Regions from separate parts of the Kitasatospora sp. NPDC048545 genome, predicted to be linked through region 3. Evidence: riboswitches for the same ligand, from Rfam matches in the RefSeq annotation. Region 3 holds a riboswitch; each other region holds the start of a gene.
What was found. A riboswitch is a leader RNA that binds a small molecule or an ion and turns the genes downstream of it on or off. The one in region 3 is predicted to bind cobalamin.
Positions count from the first base shown of each region.

Region 1: linked by a shared signal. The riboswitch ahead of AB0D10_RS35205 (CoA-acylating methylmalonate-semialdehyde dehydrogenase) and the one ahead of AB0D10_RS14910 (cobalamin biosynthesis protein) in region 3 are both predicted to bind cobalamin.
Region 2: linked by a shared signal. The riboswitch ahead of AB0D10_RS29100 (HoxN/HupN/NixA family nickel/cobalt transporter) and the one ahead of AB0D10_RS14910 (cobalamin biosynthesis protein) in region 3 are both predicted to bind cobalamin.
Region 4: linked by a shared signal. The riboswitch ahead of AB0D10_RS23165 (iron ABC transporter permease) and the one ahead of AB0D10_RS14910 (cobalamin biosynthesis protein) in region 3 are both predicted to bind cobalamin.

Region 1 covers NZ_JBEZIQ010000051.1:54,273-59,557, forward strand. Annotated here, with positions in the region: gene AB0D10_RS35200 (UvrD-helicase domain-containing protein) at 1-1,303, shown strand, start outside; cobalamin riboswitch at 1,769-1,960, shown strand; gene AB0D10_RS35205 (CoA-acylating methylmalonate-semialdehyde dehydrogenase) at 2,172-3,671, shown strand; gene AB0D10_RS35210 (acyl-CoA dehydrogenase family protein) at 3,677-4,822, shown strand; gene AB0D10_RS35215 (enoyl-CoA hydratase/isomerase family protein) at 4,822-5,285, shown strand, end outside.
Region 2 covers NZ_JBEZIQ010000035.1:88,944-94,228, forward strand. Annotated here, with positions in the region: gene AB0D10_RS29100 (HoxN/HupN/NixA family nickel/cobalt transporter) at 33-1,148, opposite strand; cobalamin riboswitch at 1,180-1,394, opposite strand; gene AB0D10_RS29105 (metalloregulator ArsR/SmtB family transcription factor) at 1,477-1,860, shown strand; gene AB0D10_RS29110 (hypothetical protein) at 1,916-3,607, shown strand; gene AB0D10_RS29115 (AAA family ATPase) at 3,765-5,285, opposite strand, start outside.
Region 3 covers NZ_JBEZIQ010000013.1:25,363-30,647, reverse strand. Annotated here, with positions in the region: gene AB0D10_RS14920 (putative cobaltochelatase) at 1-220, opposite strand, end outside; gene AB0D10_RS14915 (cobyric acid synthase) at 267-1,781, opposite strand; gene AB0D10_RS14910 (cobalamin biosynthesis protein) at 1,778-2,791, opposite strand; cobalamin riboswitch at 3,004-3,138, opposite strand; gene AB0D10_RS14905 (XRE family transcriptional regulator) at 3,334-4,017, shown strand; gene AB0D10_RS14900 (prolyl oligopeptidase family serine peptidase) at 4,210-5,285, shown strand, end outside.
Region 4 covers NZ_JBEZIQ010000025.1:4,883-10,167, reverse strand. Annotated here, with positions in the region: gene AB0D10_RS23175 (ABC transporter substrate-binding protein) at 1-12, opposite strand, end outside; gene AB0D10_RS23170 (ABC transporter ATP-binding protein) at 31-951, opposite strand; gene AB0D10_RS23165 (iron ABC transporter permease) at 948-2,027, opposite strand; cobalamin riboswitch at 2,120-2,268, opposite strand; gene sodN (superoxide dismutase, Ni) at 2,356-2,751, opposite strand; gene sodX (nickel-type superoxide dismutase maturation protease) at 2,929-3,372, shown strand; gene AB0D10_RS23150 (CGNR zinc finger domain-containing protein) at 3,413-4,000, opposite strand; gene AB0D10_RS23145 (amino acid ABC transporter ATP-binding protein) at 4,113-4,865, opposite strand; gene AB0D10_RS23140 (amino acid ABC transporter permease) at 4,910-5,285, opposite strand, start outside.

The sequences.
Region 1 (5,285 bases), on a different contig from region 3:
CAGGCAGTTGATGAAACTGAAGGAGCACCTCTTCCTTCGTGGTGTCTTCCGCTACTCGGACATGTACGCGATCGCCACCAGGCATCTGCACCAGCACCCCCGCCTGGCCTCCGGCCTGCGGTCCCGGTTCCCGTTCGTCCTGATCGACGAGATGCAGGACACCGGTGAGGAACAGCGCCGCCTGTTGGAAGCAGTGTTCACGGACGGTGCCGTTGTGCAGTGCGTAGGAGACGTCAACCAGCGCATCCTCAGTGCAGATGGTGTCGGACCTGCGGCCGGGAGCCTCCTGGACGAGGCGGCGATGGACCTGCCGGTGAGCCTGCGCTTCGGCGCGGGGCCCGCCCGGGTGGCGAGCAGGCTCGCGGTTCACCGCCCACAGGAGATCCAAGGCCACGGACCCGAGAGCGCTCTCGCCATCATCACCTTCACCGAGGACAGCATCGTCCGGGTTCTGCCCGCTTTCGACGACCTCGTCCGGCGAACAGTGCCGCCCGAAGCCGTCGTCGCGTACCCGCCGAAGATCCTCGGCGCTCGCGAGAGCCCAGGAACCTCACGACTCTTCCCCCGCGCGGTCGGCTGCTACCTGCCCCAGACGGACACCGGGACGACGGTGGCGGTGAGTCGGCTGCTGCAGGCCTACCGGAATGCCAGGGCGGTCCTGCTGCGTACAGGCCAGGTCAGCCCAGCGGTCACCGTTCTGTGGGGAGCCGTCCGCGCTCTCCTCTGGGAGCTGCAGCCACCGACCACGCCCCCGACTCTCCCAGAGAATCTTCCCCCGTTCCCCCAGCTCGACCGCAGACCCGGCACACCGGGCCACCATCTGCGAGTGCTCCTGGTCAGGACGCTGTACGACGGCTGCGACACCCCTGCAGCCTGGGGGGACTTCGTGAGCCGCCTCGGGAGGCTGGTGGAGGAGGCCGTCGGCTCACGTGTCCCGGTGGACATGGCCACCTATACCCTCTGGCTGTCCCACACGCAGCTGCCACCGGCCTCGGACGAATCCCTGCCCCCGATGCTCACAGCTACCGTCGCGAGCGCGAAGGGGGAGACGCACTGCGCGACCCTGGTCCTCGAATGCGCCACCAAGCATGGGAGGAGCCACGACCTCGGCAGCCTGCTCCCCGTGATCACCGGAGAGGCTCCCGTCGGCGAACTCAATGCCACGGGCCGGCACGCCGCGATGACCACCTTCGTAGCGGCCACGCGTGCCAAGCACCTCCTCGCGCTCGCCGTCCACGAGAGCCGCGCGAATCCGCACCTCGAAGCCCTGGCGCGCGATGGCTGGTCCGTAGTCAGCCTCTGAGCGGGCGCGCGGGTCGGCGTGAGACTGTCCACATTGTGTGGCGGCTGAGTTCCTCGCCACGACCGGGCCGCAGTCTCTCTTCACCAGCGGGATCACCGTGCGGATCTGGGGAATACCGGTTGTTCGACCCTGACCTGTTCGCACTGCAGTTGGTCGAGGCGGTCCCAAGCGTCACCGCTTCCTCCTCGCTGCTGGCGGCCGGTTCGGTCGACGAGGTGGACGTCGGGGGTGACGACAACGGCGCCAACCGGGCCGGTCGAGGTGCCGGGGTGACTACGGGCGCTGTACGGCGAGCTGGACGAGGCTCTGACCGCGGCAGGCGAGCTGGAGGTGGTCGTGCACTACATCGCCTACAAGCGGCTGCTCAACGTCGCCTCGGTGGTCCTCCGCCCGTCGGTGTCGCACCGGGCGGGTCCTCAGCTGACCCCGTTGGCGCAACGCGCGCATGGAGAGCTCTGGACTTACTAGGACGTCCAACTATATGGTCGACGGCAGGTCCGCGGTGTCAGGGAAGCCGGTGTGAGTCCGGCACGGTCCCGCCACTGTGACCGGGGAGTTCGTCCTCGCAGGACACGGCCACTGGCAGCCAGCCGGGAAGGCCTGAGGGCGTGCGGTGATCCGGGAGTCAGGATACCGGCCGCGGGTGATCCGTGTTTTCCACGAGGATGGAGACGACACGCATGACTCCGGGCTGCTCCCGTTCCACTGCTCCTGGTTGTCCTGTGCCGACGACCCCCGGGGCCCACCTGCTCTGACGGTTCGTCCTGCCACCGCCACCGTGACGTCGCGGGGCCGCACCACCGTGCGCCCGTCCGTCGGCGGCGTCCTCCATTCCTCCTCTCCCCGACCCTGTTGAGAGAAGGAACCGATGGTCCGTGAACTGACGCACTTCGTCGCGGGGAAGCGCACGCCCGGGACGTCCGGGCGCTTCGGCGACGTGTACGACCCCAACACCGGCCGGGTGCAGGCCCGGGTGCCGCTCGCCGACCGCGCCGAGGTCGAGGCGGTGATCGCCGACGCCGCGCAGGCCCAGCCCGCGTGGGCGGCCTGGAACCCGCAGCGCCGGGCCCGCGTCCTGCTGCGCTTCCTGCAGCTCGTCGAGCAGGAGAAGGAGGAGCTGGCCCGGCTGCTGTCCGCCGAGCACGGCAAGACCGTCGCCGACGCCCACGGCGACCTCCAACGCGGCCTGGAGGTCGTGGAGTTCGCCGCCGGTATCCCGCACCTGCTGAAGGGCGAGTTCAGCGACAACGCCGGCACCGGCATCGACGTCTACTCGATGCGCCAGCCGCTCGGCGTGGTCGCGGGCATCACGCCGTTCAACTTTCCCGCGATGATCCCGCTGTGGAAGGCGGCGCCCGCGCTGGCCTGCGGCAACGCCTTCGTCCTCAAGCCCTCCGAGCGCGACCCGTCGGTGCCGCTGCGGCTGGCCGAGCTGTTCCTGGAGGCCGGGCTGCCGCCGGGCGTGCTCAACGTGGTCAACGGCGGCAAGGAGGCCGTGGACACCCTGCTGGAGGACCCGCGGGTGCAGGCCGTCGGCTTCGTCGGCTCGACCCCGATCGCCCAGTACGTGTACGCGACGGCCGCCGCGCACGGCAAACGGGCGCAGTGCTTCGGCGGCGCCAAGAACCACATGGTCGTGATGCCGGACGCCGACCTCGACCAGGCCGCCGACGCCCTGGTCGGCGCCGGCTACGGCTCGGCCGGCGAGCGGTGCATGGCGATCTCGGTGGCCGTCCCGGTCGGCGAGGAGACCGCGGACGCCCTGGTGGCGAAGCTGGTCGAGCGGATCGCCGCGCTGAGGGTCGGCCGCTCGGATGACCCGGCCGCGGACTTCGGGCCGCTGGTGGGCCGTGACGCCCTGGAACGGGTCCGCGGCTACCTGGACCTCGGGGTCGAGGAGGGCGCCGAACTCGTCGTCGACGGGCGGGACTTCCGCCTGGAGGGGCACGATGACGGCTACTTCCTCGGCGCCTCGCTGTTCGACCGGGTCACGCCGGACATGCGGATCTACCGGGAGGAGATCTTCGGCCCGGTGCTGACCGTCGTGCGCGCCGCCGACTACGAGGAGGCGCTGCGCCTGCCCAGCGAGCACGAGTTCGGCAACGGCGTGGCCGTCTACACCCGGGACGGCGACACCGCCCGGGACTTCGCCCGCCGGGTGAACACCGGCATGGTCGGGATCAACGTGCCCATCCCGGTGCCGATCGCCTACCACACCTTCGGCGGGTGGAAGCGCTCCGGCTTCGGCGACCTCAACCAGCACGGCCCGGACTCGATCCGCTTCTACACCCGCACCCGGACCGTCACCTCGCGCTGGCCCTCCGGGGTCAAGGAGGGCGCGAGCTTCACCATGCCGACGATGGGCTGAGCACCGTGAACGCAAGTGAACTGACGGAGGAGCAGGCCTCCATCGTCGAGGCTGTCGGAGCCTTCGCCGCCGAACACCTGGCACCGCATGCGGTCGAATGGGACCACACCAAGCACTTCCCGGTCGACGTGCTGCGCAAGGCCGCCGATCTGGGCCTTGCCGGTATCTATGTCCGGGAGGATGACGGCGGCTCTGCGCTGACCCGACGCGACGGGGTGGTCGCCTTCGAGGCACTCGCCACCGGCTGCCCGTCCATCGCCGCCTACCTGTCCATCCACAACATGGTCGCCTGGATGGTCGACCGCTACGGCGACGCCGCCCAGCGGGCCGGCTGGCTGCCAGGGCTCTGCTCAGCCGAGCATCTGGGCAGCTACTGCCTGACCGAGCCCGGCGCCGGCTCCGACGCGGCTGCCATCGCCACCCGAGCGGTGCGTGACGGCGACCACTGGGTGCTGGACGGCGTCAAGCAGTTCATCTCCGGAGCAGGGGCCGCACAGATCTACCTGGTGATGGCCCGCACCGGAGGCTCCGGGGCCTCCGGGCTGTCCGCCTTCATCGTGGACCGGGACGACCCCGGCGTCTCCTTCGGACCGAACGAGAAGAAGATGGGCTGGAACGCCCAGCCCACCCGGCAGGTCGTGCTGGACGGGGTCCGGCTGCCCGCCGACCGCCTGCTCGGCGACGAGGGCGAAGGCTTCCGGATCGCCATGAGCGGGCTGAACGGCGGCCGGATCGGCATCGCGGCCTGCTCGCTCGGCGGCGCGCAGGAGGCGCTGGAGCGCGCCACCCGCTACCTGGCGGACCGCGAGGCGTTCGGCACCCGGCTCCTGCACGCCCAGGCCCTGCAGTTCCGGCTCGCCGACATGGCGACGGAGCTGGAGGCGGCCCGGGCGCTGCTGTGGCGGGCGGCCGGCGCGCTGGACCGGGGCGATCCCCGGGCGCCGCAGCTGTGCGCGATGGCCAAGCGCTACGCCACTGACACCGGCTTCGAGGTCGCCAACCAGGCCCTCCAGCTCCACGGCGGCTACGGCTACCTGGCCGAGTACGGCATCGAGAAGATCGTCCGCGACCTGCGGGTGCACCAGATCTTGGAAGGGACCAACGAGATCATGCGCGTCATCGTCGCCCGCGGCCTGACCGGAGCCGCGTGATGGCCGGCCACGACCTCGACGAGGTCGTCCTCCGGCGCGAGGGCCGGGCCGGCCTGATCGTCCTCAACCGCCCCGCGGCCCTGAACGCCCTCACCCACGGCATGGTGCTGCGCATCGCCGAGGCCCTGGACGCGTGGGAGGACGACGCCCGGGTCGAGACCGTCGTCATCACGGGGTCCGGCGACCGGGCCTTCTGCGCCGGCGGCGACATCGTCGCCATCCACCGAGCCGCCACCGGCGGGGACCCGGGCGCCGTCGAGGGGTTCTGGCGCGACGAGTACCGCCTCAACGCCCGGATCGCCCGCTACCCCAAGCCCTACGTGGCCGTGATGGACGGCATCGTCATGGGCGGCGGGGTCGGCGTGTCCGCCCACGGCAGCGTGCGGATCGTCACGGAGACCACCCGGATCGCCATGCCCGAGGCCGGGATCGGCTTCGTCCCGGACGTCGGCGGCACCTACCT
Region 2 (5,285 bases), on a different contig from region 3:
CCCGCCCGGCCCGGCGCGGTGGGCCCCTCGGCTCACTGCTCCTGCGGCGTCCAGCGCTTCTCGACCTTGGCGAGCTTCCAGTACCCGATCGCCACCGCCCAGACCAGCACGAACAGCCCCGCGATCGCGTAGCCGACGTTGTCCAGCGAGATCTCCGCGATCCAGCTGCTCACCGGGTCGGTCAGGTCGAACTTCTCGTGCAGCACGCCGACCAGCTCGATGGTGCCGATGATGAAGGCCACCGCGATCGACAGCCCCGTGATGGTCAGGTTGTAGTACACCTTCCGCACCGGGTTGGAGAAGGCCCACTGGTACGCGAAGTTCATGAACGTCCCGTCCAGGGTGTCGAACAGGCTCATCCCGGCCGCGAACAGTAGCGGCAGGCAGACGATCGCGTACCAGGGCAGCCCGGCGGCAGCGCCCGAACCCGCCATCACCATCAGGGTGACCTCGGTGGCGGTGTCGAAGCCCAGGCCCAGCACCATGCCGACCGGGAACATCTGCCCGGGGCGGGTGATCGAACGGGTCGCCCGGTTCAGCACCCGGGCCATGAAGCCGCGGGAGTCGAGGTGCGCCTCCAGCTCCGCCTCGTCGTACTGCCCGGCCCGCATCGCGCGGAACACCTTGACGATGCCGAGCAGCGCCGCCAGGTTGAGCGCGCCGATCAGGTAGAGGAACACCCCGGAGGTGGTCGTCCCGACCACGCCGAGCCACTTGTGCGTGGTCGACTCGTCGTCCATCAGCGTGTTCGCCAGCTGGGCGCCGCCCGCCACCAGGGCGGCCATGATGACCACCATCGAGGAGTGCCCCAGCGCGAACCAGAATCCCACCGAGACCGGCCGCTTGCCGTCCGCCATCAGCTTGCGGGTGGTGTTGTCGATCACCGCGATGTGGTCGGCGTCGAACGCGTGCCGCATCCCGAGGGTGTACGCGGTGATGCCCAGGCCCACCCCGAAGACCTGGGTGCCGACCGCGTACCGCTCGGGCGCCACCAGGAACACGAGCGTCCCGAAAGCCACCACGTGCATGGCCAGGATCACCCCCATCAACCCGGCCGTACGGACGGTGTCCTCGCGCTTCCACCGGAAGGCGGGCAACACGGACGGCGCCGCTTTCGCGTCCGCCGCGGCGGTTTCGGGCAGGGTCATCTCAGGATCACGCTCCAACACCTCGTGGAATCACTTCGTGAAGTGCCGTGGCCGGTCTCCTGGCTTACGGGACATCCGGGTCCGCCTTCCCGAGTGCGCGAGGCACCCAGTGGCTTCGTGGACACGGACCGAATTCCGTCGAGGACGAAGGAACTCACCCGATCACAGTGGCGAGGGCCGCTCCGGACTGGGACCCCTGAGGGTCCGTCACCGGTCTTCCCGAGCACCACGGCGGGCTACACCGTAGGGGTCGCGCCCCGACCCATGCAAGGCTGCGCACCTGCGCAGGTGTCCAGGATCACAGGCCCCCGCCTGCAAGAATGTCCGCATGCATCTCGTACCGGCCGACCGCGCGGGCCACCGCACCATCGACGGGCACCGGGTCTGCGAGGCCATCGCCGCGATCGGCGACACCGCGCACGTCCGGTCCTGGGCCGAGCGCTTCTCCCTGCTCGCCGACCCCGGACGGCTCGCCCTGCTGCTCGCCCTGCACCGGGCCGGCCCGCTCGCCGTCACCGACCTCGCGGTCGCCACCGGCATGCGCGACCCCGCCGTCTCCCAGGCCCTGCGGCTGCTCCGTATGGCCGGCGTCGTCACCGGCGACAAGGACGGCCGCGTGGTGCGCTACCGGCTCGTGGACGAGGACATGCGCCCCCTCCTCGACGAATGCGCCGCCGGCGAGCACCACGAGCCCACCGCCGCCGCGGGCTGACCGACACTCGGGGAACAGCCGTCGGGCCGGACCACCGGATGAGTACGATCATGGTGTGCCGTCCCACCCCCACGCCTGGCCCGCCGACCGCTGGAACACCCGACCGGTCAGGGCGCGCGTGCTGGCGGTCGCCCGCACCCTCACCTCCGCCACCCGCGTCCTCGACGTCCTCACCCTGCTCAACCCGGACGGCATCGCCCGGTACTTCACCGTCAACCCCGGCTCCGCCTTCGCCGACCGCGCCCTGGACGACTACCTGCACGGCCTGCACGGCTTCACCGTGCTCGACTGGCAGGACGCCCTCCGGCACCACTTCGACCTCGCCGTCGCCTGCGCCGTCCACTCCTCCATGCACCACCTGGACGCCCGGCTCGTCGTCCTCCCGCACGGCGCCGGCTACAACCGCCTGGTGACCGAGTCCACCGGCGACACGACCAGCTCCGCAGGCCTCTCACGCAACGAACTCACCCACGGCGGGGAGGTGTTCGTGGACGTCCTCGGCCTCTCCCACCCCGAACAGCTGGACCGCCTGCGGACCTCCTGCCCCGAGGCGCTGGACGTCGCCCGGGTCGTCGGCGACCCGTGCCTCGACCGGATGCTGCGCAGCCTGCGCTCACGGGACGCCTACCGGGCCGCGCTCGGCGCCGTCGACGGCCGACGGCTCGTCGTCGTCAACTCCACCTGGAGCGAGCACTCGTTATTCGGCCGTCGCCCCGACCTGCCCCAGCGGCTGGTCCGCCGGCTGCCCGCCGACGAGTACACGGTCGCCGTCGTCCTGCACCCCAACATCTGGAGCCGGCACGACCCCGAGGCGCTGCTCGACACCGCCCGCCGGATGGGCCTGCGGCTGATCCCGCCGCACCAGGGCTGGCAGGCCGCGCTGGTCGCCGCCGACTGCCTGATCGGCGACCACGGCTCGGTCTCCGTCTACGGCGCCGCACTGGAACGGCCCACCGTGCTCGTCGCCACCGGCGCCGCCGAACTCGACCCGCGCTCCCCCGGCTACGCATTCGGCCAGACCGCCCCCGTGCTCGACCCCGACGGCGACCTCGCCGCCCAACTCGCCCAGGCCCTGCGGGAGCAGGACCCGGACACCCTGCGCCCGCTCACCGACCGCTCGCTGAGCCGGCGCGGCCGGTCCGCCGAGCTGCTGCGCCCCCTGCTCTACTCCTTCCTGGAGCACCTGGACGAACCCGGGGACGAACCGCTCCTGCCGCCCTACCCCAAGCCCGTCCCGCACCCCGGCACCACCGACGGACCCACCGCGTACGACGTCGAGGGCGGGAGCGAGGGCACCGAGGTCAGTCTGCGGCGCTACCCCGTCGACCCGGCCGACCACACCCCGCGCGGCTTCCACGCGCTCACCGACGAACACCCGGGAGACGCCCTGCGCTACACCGCGGAGGTGCTGGCCCGCACCGAGGTCCACGCCGAACTCCCCGCTCCCCGCTGGCTCGCCGACTCGGCCGCGGAACTCCCCGGCCTCGCCGTCGCGGTGGCCGCCCTCGGCCCGGCCCGGCACCTGGTCCGGCTGCGCAGCGGTCTGCTGCTGGAGGCCCGCGCCGAACCGGACTGGGGCGGCCCCGACCCGGGCATCGACCCGCTGCTGCTCGGCTCCGCCGTGGCCTGCTGGCTCGCCGACGGCGGCGACCCGGCCGAACTCCCCCGGCAGGGACTCACCGTCCGCACCGGTGAGCACCGCACCCGGCTCTCGTTCAGCACCGGGCCCCAGGGCCCGCCTCTCTAGGGTCCGTCCGCACACTCCCGTCGTCACACTCCCGTCGTCCGCCCGGAGGGCGGGCCGGGCGGCGTTGGGGTGCGTGCATCGCAAGCCGGAGGACGGGGGTACCTCCTGACCGAAGGCCGGGGGAGCGTCGCCCGCAGACGCGGTATGAGGACGGACCCTAGAGCAGACCCGCCAGTTCCCGCAGCCGGGCCCGGCTGCGCCCGGCCAACTCGGCATCGCCCAGCTCCTCCGCCAGGGCCACCAACAGGGTGTGCGCCTGCGCCTCCTTCACGTACTGGCTCCGCTCCCCGGCCCGCCGGGCGCAGTCACCGGCGTGCACGACGGCGAGGTCCGGTCGCCCCAGCGCGCGGTGGGCCCGGGCGCGGACCAGCGGCAGTTTCATCAGCATGTCGTGGTCGTCGGTGTCCGCGGCCCGCGCGCCGGCGCGGTCCAGGACGTCCAGCGCCTCCGGGGCGCGGCCGTCGGCGATCAGCGCCTGTGCCAGGTTGTAGCTCTGGACGATCTCACCGTGGTCGTCGCCCCGGTTCTCCGCCAGGGCCAGCGTGAACCGCTCCACCGCGTCGCCGGGGCGGCCGTCGGCCAGGCACAGCAGGCCGTCCGTCTCGTGCAGCACGCCCACCACGCGGCGGTCCGCCACCAGCGGCAGCTGCTCCGCGGCCAGCGCCAACTGCTCGGCGGCGAGCCGGTACTCCTTGCGCTCGAAGTGGGCGCGGGCGAGCTGGTTGCGCATCCGGACCACGGCGGCCGGCTGGTTGTCCCACTGGGCCGACTCGACGCCGAGCCGGTGGGTGGCGATCCAGTCCTCGTAGAGCTTGCGGCCGTGGTACAGCGGCCAGAGCGACTCGCAGAGCCGCCACACCTCGCCGTGCCACCGCTGCCGGGCGGCCTCCTCCACCACGGCGCGCAGGTTGGCCCGTTCGGCGTGCAGCCACTCCAGGGCGGCCGCGCCGGAGGCGAACCCGGGCAGCTCCTCGCCGTTCTCCTCCTGCAGTCGCAACCTGGCCCCCATCGCGTGGTCGGCCAGTGCGGCCCGGCCCCGGTAGTAGGCCACCACCCGGGCGAGGAGTTCCGTCCGGCCGGGCAGCTCCCGGGTACGGCCGTAGGCGTGCAGCCGCACCACGTCGTGGGCGCGGAAGCGCGTCTCGACGTCGTCGTCCATCACCTCGTCGAGCAGGTGGACGGCGCGCAGTTCCTGCAGCGCCGCCCCGGCCCGCTCGACGCCCGCCGCACCCGCCGACTCGGCCGACACGAAGGGGCCGGGGTGCACGCCGATCAGCCGGTAGAGCGCCCGGCCGTGCGGCGACAACCGCTCGTGGACCAGGTCGTAGGTCGGGCCGAGGTCGTTCTCCTCGTCGTCCAGCATGGCCAACCTGCCCTCCCGGTCGTGCAGTTCGGCCACCACCCGGCCGACCGGCAGGTGGTCGCGGTCCAGCAGCTGGCTGCCGACGGCGTTCAGCGCCAGCGGCAGCCCGCCGCACAGCTCGACCAGCGCCGCCAACTCCCCGTCGGTGCCCCGCCCGGAACCCAGCCAGGCCCGGACCAGATCGGCACCGGCCGTCGCGCTCAGCGGACCGAGCTGTCGCACCTCGGCGCCGTCGGTGCGCAGCGCGGGCAGCCGCCGCCGGCTCGCGACCACCACCAGTCCGGTCGAGGGGAGCAGGGCGCGCACCTCGGCGGC
Region 3 (5,285 bases):
GGTCGGGCGCGGACGGGTCGCAGGCGAAGCGGCAGCCGGTCACGGCGGCGATGGACGGCAGCAGGCCGGCCAGCGCGCGCACCATGGTCGACTTCGCGGTGCCCTTCTCACCGCGCACCAGCACGCCGCCCACGGCGGGGGAGACCGCGTTCAGCAGCAGCCCGAGCCGCAGGTCGGCCATGCCGACGATCGCGGTGAACGGATAGCGGACGTCACTCATGCCGTACCCCACTCCTGTCGTGCCCGGTTCTGCGGTCGTACCCGGCTCATGCGTCACTCCCAGGTGCCCCGGGCGCCAGGAACGGCAGCGATCCGGCCGCCGGTACCCCGCCCTCGATCAGCTTCCACAGCGCGTCGGTGTCCGCGTGTTCCTCGATCAGGTCGCCCAGCCGGTCCAGCCGGGCCTCGCGCGCCGCGGCGAAGGAGGTGTCCGGTGCCGGAACGAACGCCCGACCCGCCAACGCGGCGACCTCGCGCAGGAGTTCGCGGCGGAAGCCGTCGTTCTCCAGCGCGCCGTGCCAGGTCGTGCCCCAGACCGAGCCCACCCGGCAGCCGTCCAGGAAGGCGACGCCCCCCTCGACCGCGACCACGCCGTGGTGGATCTCGTAGCCTTCGACCCGGTGCCCGTACGCCTCGCCGACCGGCCGCGCCAGCACCTTCTCGACGCCGAACCGCACGTGCGTCGGCAGCAGGCCGAGCCCGTCGACGGCACCCGCCTTGGACTCCACCTCGTCGACGATCCCGCGCGCCAGCATCTGGTAGCCGCCGCACACCCCGAGGACGGGCAGTCCGGCCGCCGCCCGCGCCTTCAGCGCCGGCTCCAGGCCGCGCTCGCGCAGCCAGGCGAGGTCCGCCACGGTGGCCCGGGTGCCGGGCAGCACCACCAGATCGGCGTCGGCCAGTTCCTCCGGCCTGGTCGCCCAGCGGACCAGCACGCCCGGCTCCTGCGCCAGCGCGTCCAGGTCGGTGAAGTTGGACAGCCGGGGGAAGCGCACCACGGCGACCCGCAGCACGTCCGCGCCGAGCGGGCCGCGCCCGTCCACCCGGTCCACCACCGTCGACAGGTCCAGCGAGTCCTCGGCGTCCAGCCACAGGCCGGGCAGCATCGGCAGGGTGCCCAGCACCGGACGGCCGGTCAGCTCGTGCAGCATCTCCAGCCCGGGTGCCAGCAGCCGCGCGTCGCCGCGGAACTTGTTGACGAACCAGCCGGCCACGTGCCGCTGGTCCTCCGCCGACAGCAGCGCCAGTGTCCCGTACATCGCCGCGAACACGCCGCCCCGGTCGATGTCCCCGACCACCACCACGGGCAGCCCGGCGGCCGTCGCCAGGCCCATGTTGGCGATGTCGCGGTCGCGCAGGTTGATCTCGGCAGGCGAACCGGCGCCTTCGCAGACCACCACCTCGTAGCGGCGGCGCAGATCGGCGAGGCACTCCAGGGCGCGTTCCAGCAGGACGGGCTTGCGCTCGCGGTAGTCCAGCGCGCCGACCTCGGCGACCGGCCGGCCCAGCAGCACCACCTGGCTGCGGCCGTCCGCGCCGGGCTTCAGCAGCACCGGGTTCATCGCCGCCTCCGGCTCCACCCGGGCGGCCTGCGCCTGCATCGCCTGGGCGCGGCCGATCTCGGCACCGTCGGCGGTGACGAAGGAGTTCAGCGACATGTTCTGCGCCTTGAACGGCGCGACCCGCACGCCCTGGCGGGCCAGCCAGCGGCAGATGCCGGCCGTCACCACGCTCTTGCCCGCGTCCGAGGTCGTCCCCGCGACCAGCAGCGCGTTCGTCATGCCCTTCCCCTCTTCCCCAGGAGCGCGCGCAGCAGGATGTGCCCCGCGACCGTCGTACCCAGCGCCAGCGCGCCCACCCGCCGCGAGAGCGCGCAGGCCCGCTCGATGTCGTCCACCGTCACCGGGCGCAGCTCCGCGCCCAGCACCGGCCGGTGCTCCACCCTCCCCCGGCCTTCGGCCGGGGAGACCCCCATGCGGTACTGCAGCGTGCCGCCCAGCCGGACGCCCACCGCGCCGGCGAACGCCGACTCGGCCTGGCCCGCGTTCGGGCTCGGGTGCGCGGAGCCGTCGCGGCGCCAGACCTGCCAGGCCGTCCGGGGCTGCGGGGCGGCGGCCACCGTCAGCAGCGCGGTCAGCCGGGCGCCCGGCCAGCCGGCCACGTCGTCCAGCCGGGCCGAGGCCCAGCCGAACCGGGCGTGCCGCGGCGAGCGGTGGCCCACCATGGCGTCCAGGGTGTTCACCGCCCGGAAGGCCAGCAGCCCGGGCGTGCCTGCGAGGGCGCCCCAGGTCAGCGCGTTCACCACCGCGTCGGCGGTGTTCTCGGCCACCGACTCGACCACCGCGCGGGCGATCTGCTGCTCGTCGAGCGCGCTCGGGTCCCGTCCGCACAGGTGCGGCAGCCGTTCCCGTGCGGCCCGCAGGTCGCCGGCCTTCAGCGAGCGGCCGATGGCGCGGGCCTCCCGGGTCAGCGAGGTGCCGCCGAGCACCGTCCAGGTGGCGGCCGCCGCGAGGGCCGCCCGGCCCGTCGGGCGCCGGCCCACCGTACGGTCCAGGGCGAGCGCGCCCGCCGCGACCGCGCCCACGCACAGCGCCGTGTATCCAACCCCGGCGGCCCGGTCGTCGCGCCACAGGCGCCGCTCCAGCCGGGTCGCGGCACTGCCGAACACGGCCACCGGGTGGCCCCGGCGCGGGTCGCCGTAGCGGGCGTCGGCGGCGTAGCCCGCGACGGCGCCCAGGGCGAACAGGGCGGCGCGGGCGAGCGGACGGCCGGTCAGGGGGCGGCGGGTCATCGGCTGCACGTCGGAAGGCCGGGTATCGGAAGAGCGCGCGCGGCGAGGCCGGTCGCGTGAACGCCCTGCGCCGGAAGGCCGGTCGCGTGAAGGCCGTGCGCCGGAAGGCCGTGCCCGGGACGGCAGCTCGGAGTGCGGCGGGGCGGGGCAGCCTGCATCGCGTGCGTGTCCTCACTCAGGGTCCGCGCCCTGGATCGACGTAGCGGGGGCGAGAGTCTCCTGGCTTCCGGGTCGGACGCACCCCCGGGGCCTTCCAGCGGCTTCTGACGGCCCGCCGTGGCGATGATTCCGAGCGTGCTCCCCGGTGACAGTGGCGGGACCGCGCCGGACTCGCACCGGCTTCCTCTCCATGCCTCCGATTGGCCCCAGGATCCCATCACGCGGCCGAACCGGGAGTCAACCGAGGTCACGGAGGGGTTGGTCACACGGGACACCGGCTGACAGCCTGTGGGATCGCCCAGCGCGTCGGGCCCCCGGGACCGGTCGCTTCGTGCGTTCGGGTGCTGGGGCCGCGCCCTGGTCCGCCCCTACCGTTCGGTGGCATGCGTCGCAGAAAGCCCCCCGCGGCCCCGCCCCCGGTGCCGTTCTCGCCCTCGGCCGCCCGCGCCCACCGGGCCGGCCTCGGCCTGACCCCCGAGCAGGTCGCCGAGGGCATGGCCGCGCACGGCGTCCGGCTGCTGCCCGCCCACGTCCTCGCCTGGGAGAGCGGCGAGCTGCGTCCCGGTGAGGGCGAGTTCATCGCCCTCGCCCGCGCCCTGTGGTGCCGGGCCGCCCAGCTGATGGACGGCCGCCCGGTCCGGCTGCGGGACCACCGGCTGGCCCGCGAACTCGGCCAGGCCGTCGTCGCGGACCGCACCGGCACCACCCTCGACGCCTACCGGGAGGCCGAACTGACCGGTCACTGGGACGGCGACGAGGAGCAGACCCGGTCCCTCGCCGAGGTCCTCGGCCTGGGCCTGCCCGACCTCGTCCGGGCCACCGGCCGCGAGGAGGCCCTCGACCACCTGCTCCGCCAGTGCGTCACCGGCCGCTGGCAGCCCCACCTGCGCGCCCTCGCCCGCATCGTCCCGGCTCCCGCCGAGACCCTGGCCGACGCCGTCGAGGCCCTCCACCAGGAGCACCACGTCCCCTCCCACTGGGGCGCCGGCACCCGCCCCGCGCCGCCCCCCGCCATCGACACCCTCACGTCCCGCTTCTGGCGCCTCCTCGACGTCGACGCGCTCTGACTTCCGGCCTCTCTGGGAGCCCCGGCCCCTCTGGAACCCCCTGACCCGCTGACTCCCCGCCCCGCTCCGGCCCGTGCCCGAGTGACCCGGACGGCCCAGCCCGGTGGCCGGGCGGGCGGGGCCCCGGTGGACTGGTGTACGAGCACCGTCCGGCCCGAGAGCAACAGCGAGAGCAACAGAGCGGGGAACGATATGCGCTGGGGAACCGCCGCCGTCGTGGCGGCCGCCGCCGTCGGAGCCGGCGCTGCCGTGCTGGTGGTCGGCCGCCGGGCCTCCGAGCGGATGGTCCGCCCGGTGACCACCGTTCAGGAGTCCGGGCCGGTCCTCGTCCGGAGCCTCGGCACCGGGCGGATCACCTTCACCGGCAGCCCCGAGAGCCGGCAGCCCGGCCGGTGGGCCGTGGAGTGGGGCGACGACGGGCACGCGGTGGTCGAGGAGGTCCTGCACAGCGACGGGGCGGGCGTCACCCGGCGGCTGGTCCGCGCGGACCGGGGCACCCTCGTCCCCGGCACCGAGGTCCGCTTCACGCCCCGCGTCCACCTCGGCGACCCGATGCGGGCCCTCGGCCTCGCCTACACGGAGACCACCGCGGACGGCGAGCTCGGCCCGCTCCCCGCCTGGCACCTCGACGGCAAGCGCGGCACCTGGGTGATCCTGGTGCACGGCCCGGAGGTAGACCGCCAGCAGACCCTGCCGGTGCTGCCCGTCCTGGACCGCCTCGGGCTGCCCGCCCTCGCCGTCACCTGCCGCGGCGACGTCGGCGCGCCCGCCTCGCCGGACGGGTACAGCCACTTCGGCGAGACCGAGTGGCGCGACGTCGAGGCGGCGGTACGGCTGGCGCTCGACAGCGGCGCGGGCCGGGTGATCCTCTTCGGCTGGTCCGTCGGCGCGACGATGGTCCTGCAGACCGCGGCCCGTTCGGCCTGGGCGCACGCCATCAGCGGCCTGATCCTCGACTCGCCGGTGCTCGACCTGTCGGCGACCGCCCGCCGGGACGCCGAGCGCCTGGGCTTCCGGGGCGCCGCCGCCGGGCTCGGGGCCCTCGCCGCCGAGGGCCGCACCGGCGTCGACCTCGCCGACTTCTCCCGCATCGCGGATGGCGCCGACCTGCGCGTCCCCACGCTCGTCCTGCACAGCCCCGCCGACCGGGTGTCCCCGTTCCGCAGCGCCGAACGCCTCGCCGCCGCCCGCCCGGACGTGGTCGGCCTCCAGCCCTTCCCCGGCGCCGACCACGGCACCCTCTGGAACTCCGACCCCGACCGGTACAC
Region 4 (5,285 bases), on a different contig from region 3:
CTTGGTGCGCACGGTGGTTCCTTCGGTGGTTCAGGCTCCGGGGGAGCGGTCGGCGCGGTCGGAGCGGGTGGGGCGGTCGAGGCGGTCGAACAGCAACTGGACGGCGCCGGTCGCCGGATGCCGGACCGGGGTCGCCCGGACGCCGAACACCCCGGCCAGCAGGGCGGGCGTGAGCACCTCGCCGGGCGGCCCGGAGGCGACGATCCGACCGGCCCGCAGCACGTACAGCAGGTCGCAGTGGCCCGCCGCCAGGTTGAGGTCGTGCAGCGCGGTGAGCACCGTCGGTCCGGCCTCGCGGGCCAGCGCCAGGACCTCCAACTGGTGGGCGATGTCCAGGTGGTTGGTGGGCTCGTCGAGCACCAGCAGGCGCGGCTCCTGGACCAGTGCGCGGGCGAACAGCACCCGCTGCTTCTCGCCCCCGGACAGGCTCAGGAAGCCCCGTCCGGCGAGGTGGTCCGCCCGGACCCTGCGCAGGGCCCCGGCGCAGCGCTCCCGGTCCGCGTCGGTCGGGGCGTCGAACCCGCGCCGGTGCGGCAGCCGGCCCATGGCGACCACCTCGGCGACGGTGAAGTCGAACTCGGCGGAGTGCTCCTGAGTCAGCGCGGCCACCCGTCGGGCGGTCTCGCGGGCGGAGAGCGCGTACAGGTCGTCGCCGTCCAGCCGGACGGCGCCGCCGGCCGGCTTCAGCACCCGGTAGACGCAGCGCAGCAGGGTCGACTTGCCGCTGCCGTTCGGGCCGACGAGGCCGACCACCTGCCCGGCGGCCGCGGCCAGGCTCACCTCGTGGACCAGTCGGGTGCCGGCCAGTTCCACCGAGACGGCGTCGACGGCGAGGTCCTGGGCCTGCGCCCGGCCGGCGGTCTCCGTCCGGCCGGCGGTCTCGGTCGGGTCGGTGGGGCCGGCGGGATCGGCGGGATCGGGCATCCGGGTCACCCCGTTCGGGTCGGTCACCGTCGGCCTCCGAAGGCGTGGCCGCGCCGGCGCATCATCAGCAGGAAGGCGGGCACGCCGAGCACGGCGGTGAACACCCCCACGGGCAGTTCGGCGGGCGCCAGCAGGGTGCGGGAGGCGATGTCCACCCAGACCAGCAGCAGCGCGCCGGCGAGCGGCGCGACCAGCAGCACCCGGCGGTGCGCGGCGCCGACCAGCATCCGTGCCAGGTGCGGCACCAGCAGTCCGACGAAGCCGATCGCCCCGCTGACCGCGACCACCGTGCCGGTGACGGCGGCGGTCACCACGAACAGCTCGCGCCGCAGCCGGTCCGGGTCCACGCCGAGCGAGGCGGAGGTCTCGTCCCCCATGGCGAGCCCGTCGAGCCGTCCGGCGGCGCAGCCGAGGTAGGTCAGCCCGGCCGGCACAGTGCAGCCGGCGATCGGCACCGAGCCCCAGGTGGCGCCGCCGAGGCTGCCGAGCAGCCACATCATGGCGTCCCGGGCGGCCTCGCCGCGGTCCGCGGCGAAGACCATCAGGGTGGTGGCGGCGGAGAAGCCGTAGGAGAGCGCGGTGCCGGTGAGCACCAGTCGCAGTGGGGTGAGCCCGTACGCGGTGCGGGCGGCGAGGTAGACCAGCGCCATCGCGACCAGCGCGGAGCCGAAGGCCGAGGCGGAGACCGCCCACACCCCGAGCGAGGCGAAGGCGCCGAACAGCAGGACGGCGTTGGCGCCGACGGCCGCGCCGGAGGAGATGCCGAGGACGAACGGGTCGGCGAGCGCGTTGCGCACCAGCGCCTGGACGGCGACCCCGGTCGCGGCGAGTCCGGCACCGACCACGGCGGCCAGCACGGTGCGGGGCAGCCGGATCTCCCAGACGATCGCGTACGCGGCGGCCTCGTCGGCGTCCAGCCGACCGCCCGTCAGGCCGGCGGTCAGCAGCCGCAGCACGCGGGGCAGTGCGATGCCGGAGGACCCGAACGCCACCCCGCAGACCAGTGAGAGCAGCAGCGCGGCGGCGAGGCCGACGGCGAGCGGAACGGCGGGTATTCGGCGGACGGGCGGGCCGACCGCACGGGTCGTGGGTGCGCGGTTCACGGGTGCGCCTTGCCTCGGGCCGCGGGTGTGCCGGGGCGGGCGCGGGCCGCAGGCGTGCCGGGGCGCCGTTCCCCTCGCAGTCCGCGGCGAGTTGTCGGGAGGTCAGCGACCGGGGGCGATCGGGCTGGCGCGGCCGCACCGCTGGTGCGGGCCGTGCTCACCGTTGCGGGTCAGCGCCGGATTCACACCGGACTTCCCCCTCGGACGCCCTGGCAGCATAACAGTCACTCAGGCCAGGCAACCCTTACCGGGTCGGTCCGGACGTGGACGCACGACCGCCCCCGTCCGGCGGTGCGGACGGGGGCGGTCGGGTGGCGACGCGTCAGGCTCAGGCCTGCTTGGTCTCCCAGAAGATCTTGTCGACCTCGGCGATCAGGTCCAGCAGGGCCTGGCCGGTGGCCGGGTCGGTGGACGCCTTGGCGGCCGAGGCGGCCTTCAGGGTGTCGTTGATCAGCTGGTGCAGCTGCGGGTACTTCTCGAAGTGCGGGGCCTTGAAGTAGTCGCTCCACAGCACCGAGATGTGGTGCTTGACGGCCTCGGCGCGCTGCTCCTTGATGATGACGGCGCGGGCCCGGAAGTGCGGGTCCTCGTTGGCCTGGTACTTCTCCTGGGTGGCCTTGACGGACTCGGCCTCGATCCGGGCCTGCGCCGGGTCGTACACGCCACAGGGCAGGTCACAGTGGGCGTGAGCGGTGGCACGCGGTGCAAACAGACGAGAGAACATGGGAGTCCTTCCTTAGATCGTCTTCCCGCGCCCGAGATTACCCTTCCGCCCTCGTGGTTTCGCGATCGGGCGGTGGGCCTAGGGCAAAAGGCGGACCCGGAACCGGGGTATTCCGGACATCGATCCGGTGACGCTCCGTACGGCAGACTGGGGGCCGGCGGCGCGGGAGGAGGAGTCGTGGCACGGAGCACGGAACCGGGGGGACGGGACCGGGGCGGCGCGCTGCCGTTGGGGCTGGTCGACGTGGCGGGCCGGTCGATGGTTCCGACCCTGCACGAGGGCGACCGCCTGCTGGTCCGCTACGGCGCGCCGATCCGGCCGGGGGCCGTGGTGCTCTTCCGGCACCCCTTCCAGCAGGACCTGCTGGTGGTGAAGCGGGCCGCCGAGCGCCGGTCCGGGGGCTGGTGGCTGCTGTCGGACAACCGCCCGGTGGACAGCGACAGCCGCAGCTACGGCGCGGTCCCGGACGACCTGGTGCTCGGCCGGGTGCTGCTGCGGCTGCGCCCGAGCCCGGCCTGGCTGGCGCCGGGCCGCCGGCTGGAGCGGCTGCTGCTCGCCCCGCGGCTGGCCCGGGTGCCGGGCCTGGCCCGGCGACTCGGCGTCTGGGTGGAGGAGGTCTGATCCCGGGCAGCCGCCCGCCCGGTTGCGCCCCGCCGCCCGGTTACGCCCCGTTGCCCAGTGCGGCCTCCGCCTCCTGTCGCTTGCGGGCCCGGTAGGCGGCCACGTTGGCCCGGGTCGCGCAGCGGTCCGAGCAGTAGCGCCGGGAGCGGTTGGTCGAGGTGTCCAGGTAGGCGTTGCGGCAGGGCGCGGCCTGGCAGATGCCCAGCCGGTCGGCGCCCAGCTCGGTGAGGTGGACGGCCAGGCCCATGCAGGCGACCGCGCTGAAGTGCGCGGTGGCGGTTGGCGAGTTGTCGGCCAGGTGCAGGTGCCAGCGCGGCCGTCCGGCGTCGTCCAGGTAGTCGTGCCCGGAGATCAGCGGGCTGACGGGGTACTCCATCAGCAGGCTGTTCAGCAGGTCGACCCCCCGGGTCTCGTCCCCTTCGGCGGCGGCTTCGAAGACCCCGCGCAGCCGGGTCCGCACCGCCCGCAGCCGGGGCAGGTCGGACTCGTCGGCGAGCGCGGCGGCCCGCGACGAGTCGGAGAACAGGGCGCGCACCGCGTCCACGGAGGTCAGCGTGTCGGTGCCGCGCTCGGGCTCCTCGGTGTTCACCAGTCGAACGGCGAGATCGGCGTACGAGGCGAGCTCCACGGCGGTCCTTCCAGAAAATCGGTAACGGGCTGACTGCTTCCAGCCTATTACCCGTGCGGCGAAAACATCGGCGCCCGGCAGGAGCTGCCTGCCGGGCGCCGACGGTGACGGTTCAGAGCACCTTGGACAGGAAGGCCTTGGTGCGGTCGTGCTGCGGGTTGGTGAGGACGTCACGGGGGTTGCCGGACTCGACCACCACGCCGCCGTCCATGAACACCAGCGCGTCGCCGACCTCGCGGGCGAAGCCCATCTCGTGGGTGACGACGATCATCGTCATCCCCTCCTCGGCCAGCCCGCGCATGACGTCCAGCACCTCGCCGACGAGCTCCGGGTCGAGCGCCGAGGTGGGCTCGTCGAAGAGCATCAGCTTGGGCTTCATGGCCAGCGCGCGGGCGATCGCCACGCGCTGCTGCTGGCCGCCGGAGAGCTGGGAGGGGTAGCTCTTCGCCTTGTCGGCGAGCCCGACCCGCTCCAGCAGGGCCATGCCGCGCTCGCGCGCGTCGGCCTTGGACTCGCCCTTCACCTGGATCGGAGCCTCGGTGATGTTCTCTATGGCGGTCATGTGCGGGAACAGGTTGAAGCGCTGGAAGACCATGCCGATGTCACGCCGCTTGAGCGCGACCTCGCGGTCCCTGAGCTCGTAGAGCTTGTCGCCCTTGCGCCGGTAGCCGACCAGCTCGCCGTCCACGGAGAGCAGCCCGCCGTTGATCTTCTCCAGGTGGTTGATGCACCGCAGGAAGGTCGACTTGCCGGAGCCGGACGGGCCGATCAGGCAGAACACCTCGCGCGGCTTGACCTCCAGGTCGATGCCCTTGAGCACCTCGACCAGGCCGAACGACTTGCGCACGCCCTCGGCCTTGACCATCGGCTCGCCCGGGACGGTGTCCCCCGGGGTCTTGGTCAGATCGGTCACAGGTGACCACCTCCCTCGAGCCCCGGAACGACGTCGTGCTCCGCCTTCGGGGTCGGCTTGCCGCGGAAGAGGCCGCGCAACCGCTGCATCGGGGTCGGCGGCAGCGTCCTGCTGGTACCCCGAGCGTAGTACCGCTCGACGTAGTACTGCCCGATGGTCAGCACGGAGGTCAGGAACAGGTACCAGAGGCTGACGGTGACCAGCAGCGGGATGGTCTGGAAGGTGCGCGAGTAGATGTTCTGCCCGGCCCGGAACAGCTCCTCCAGCGCGATGACGCTGACCAGCGAGGTGGTCTTGAGCATCGAGATGGTCTCGTTGCCGGTCGGCGGGATGATCACCCGCATGGCCTGCGGGAGGATGATCCGGCGCATG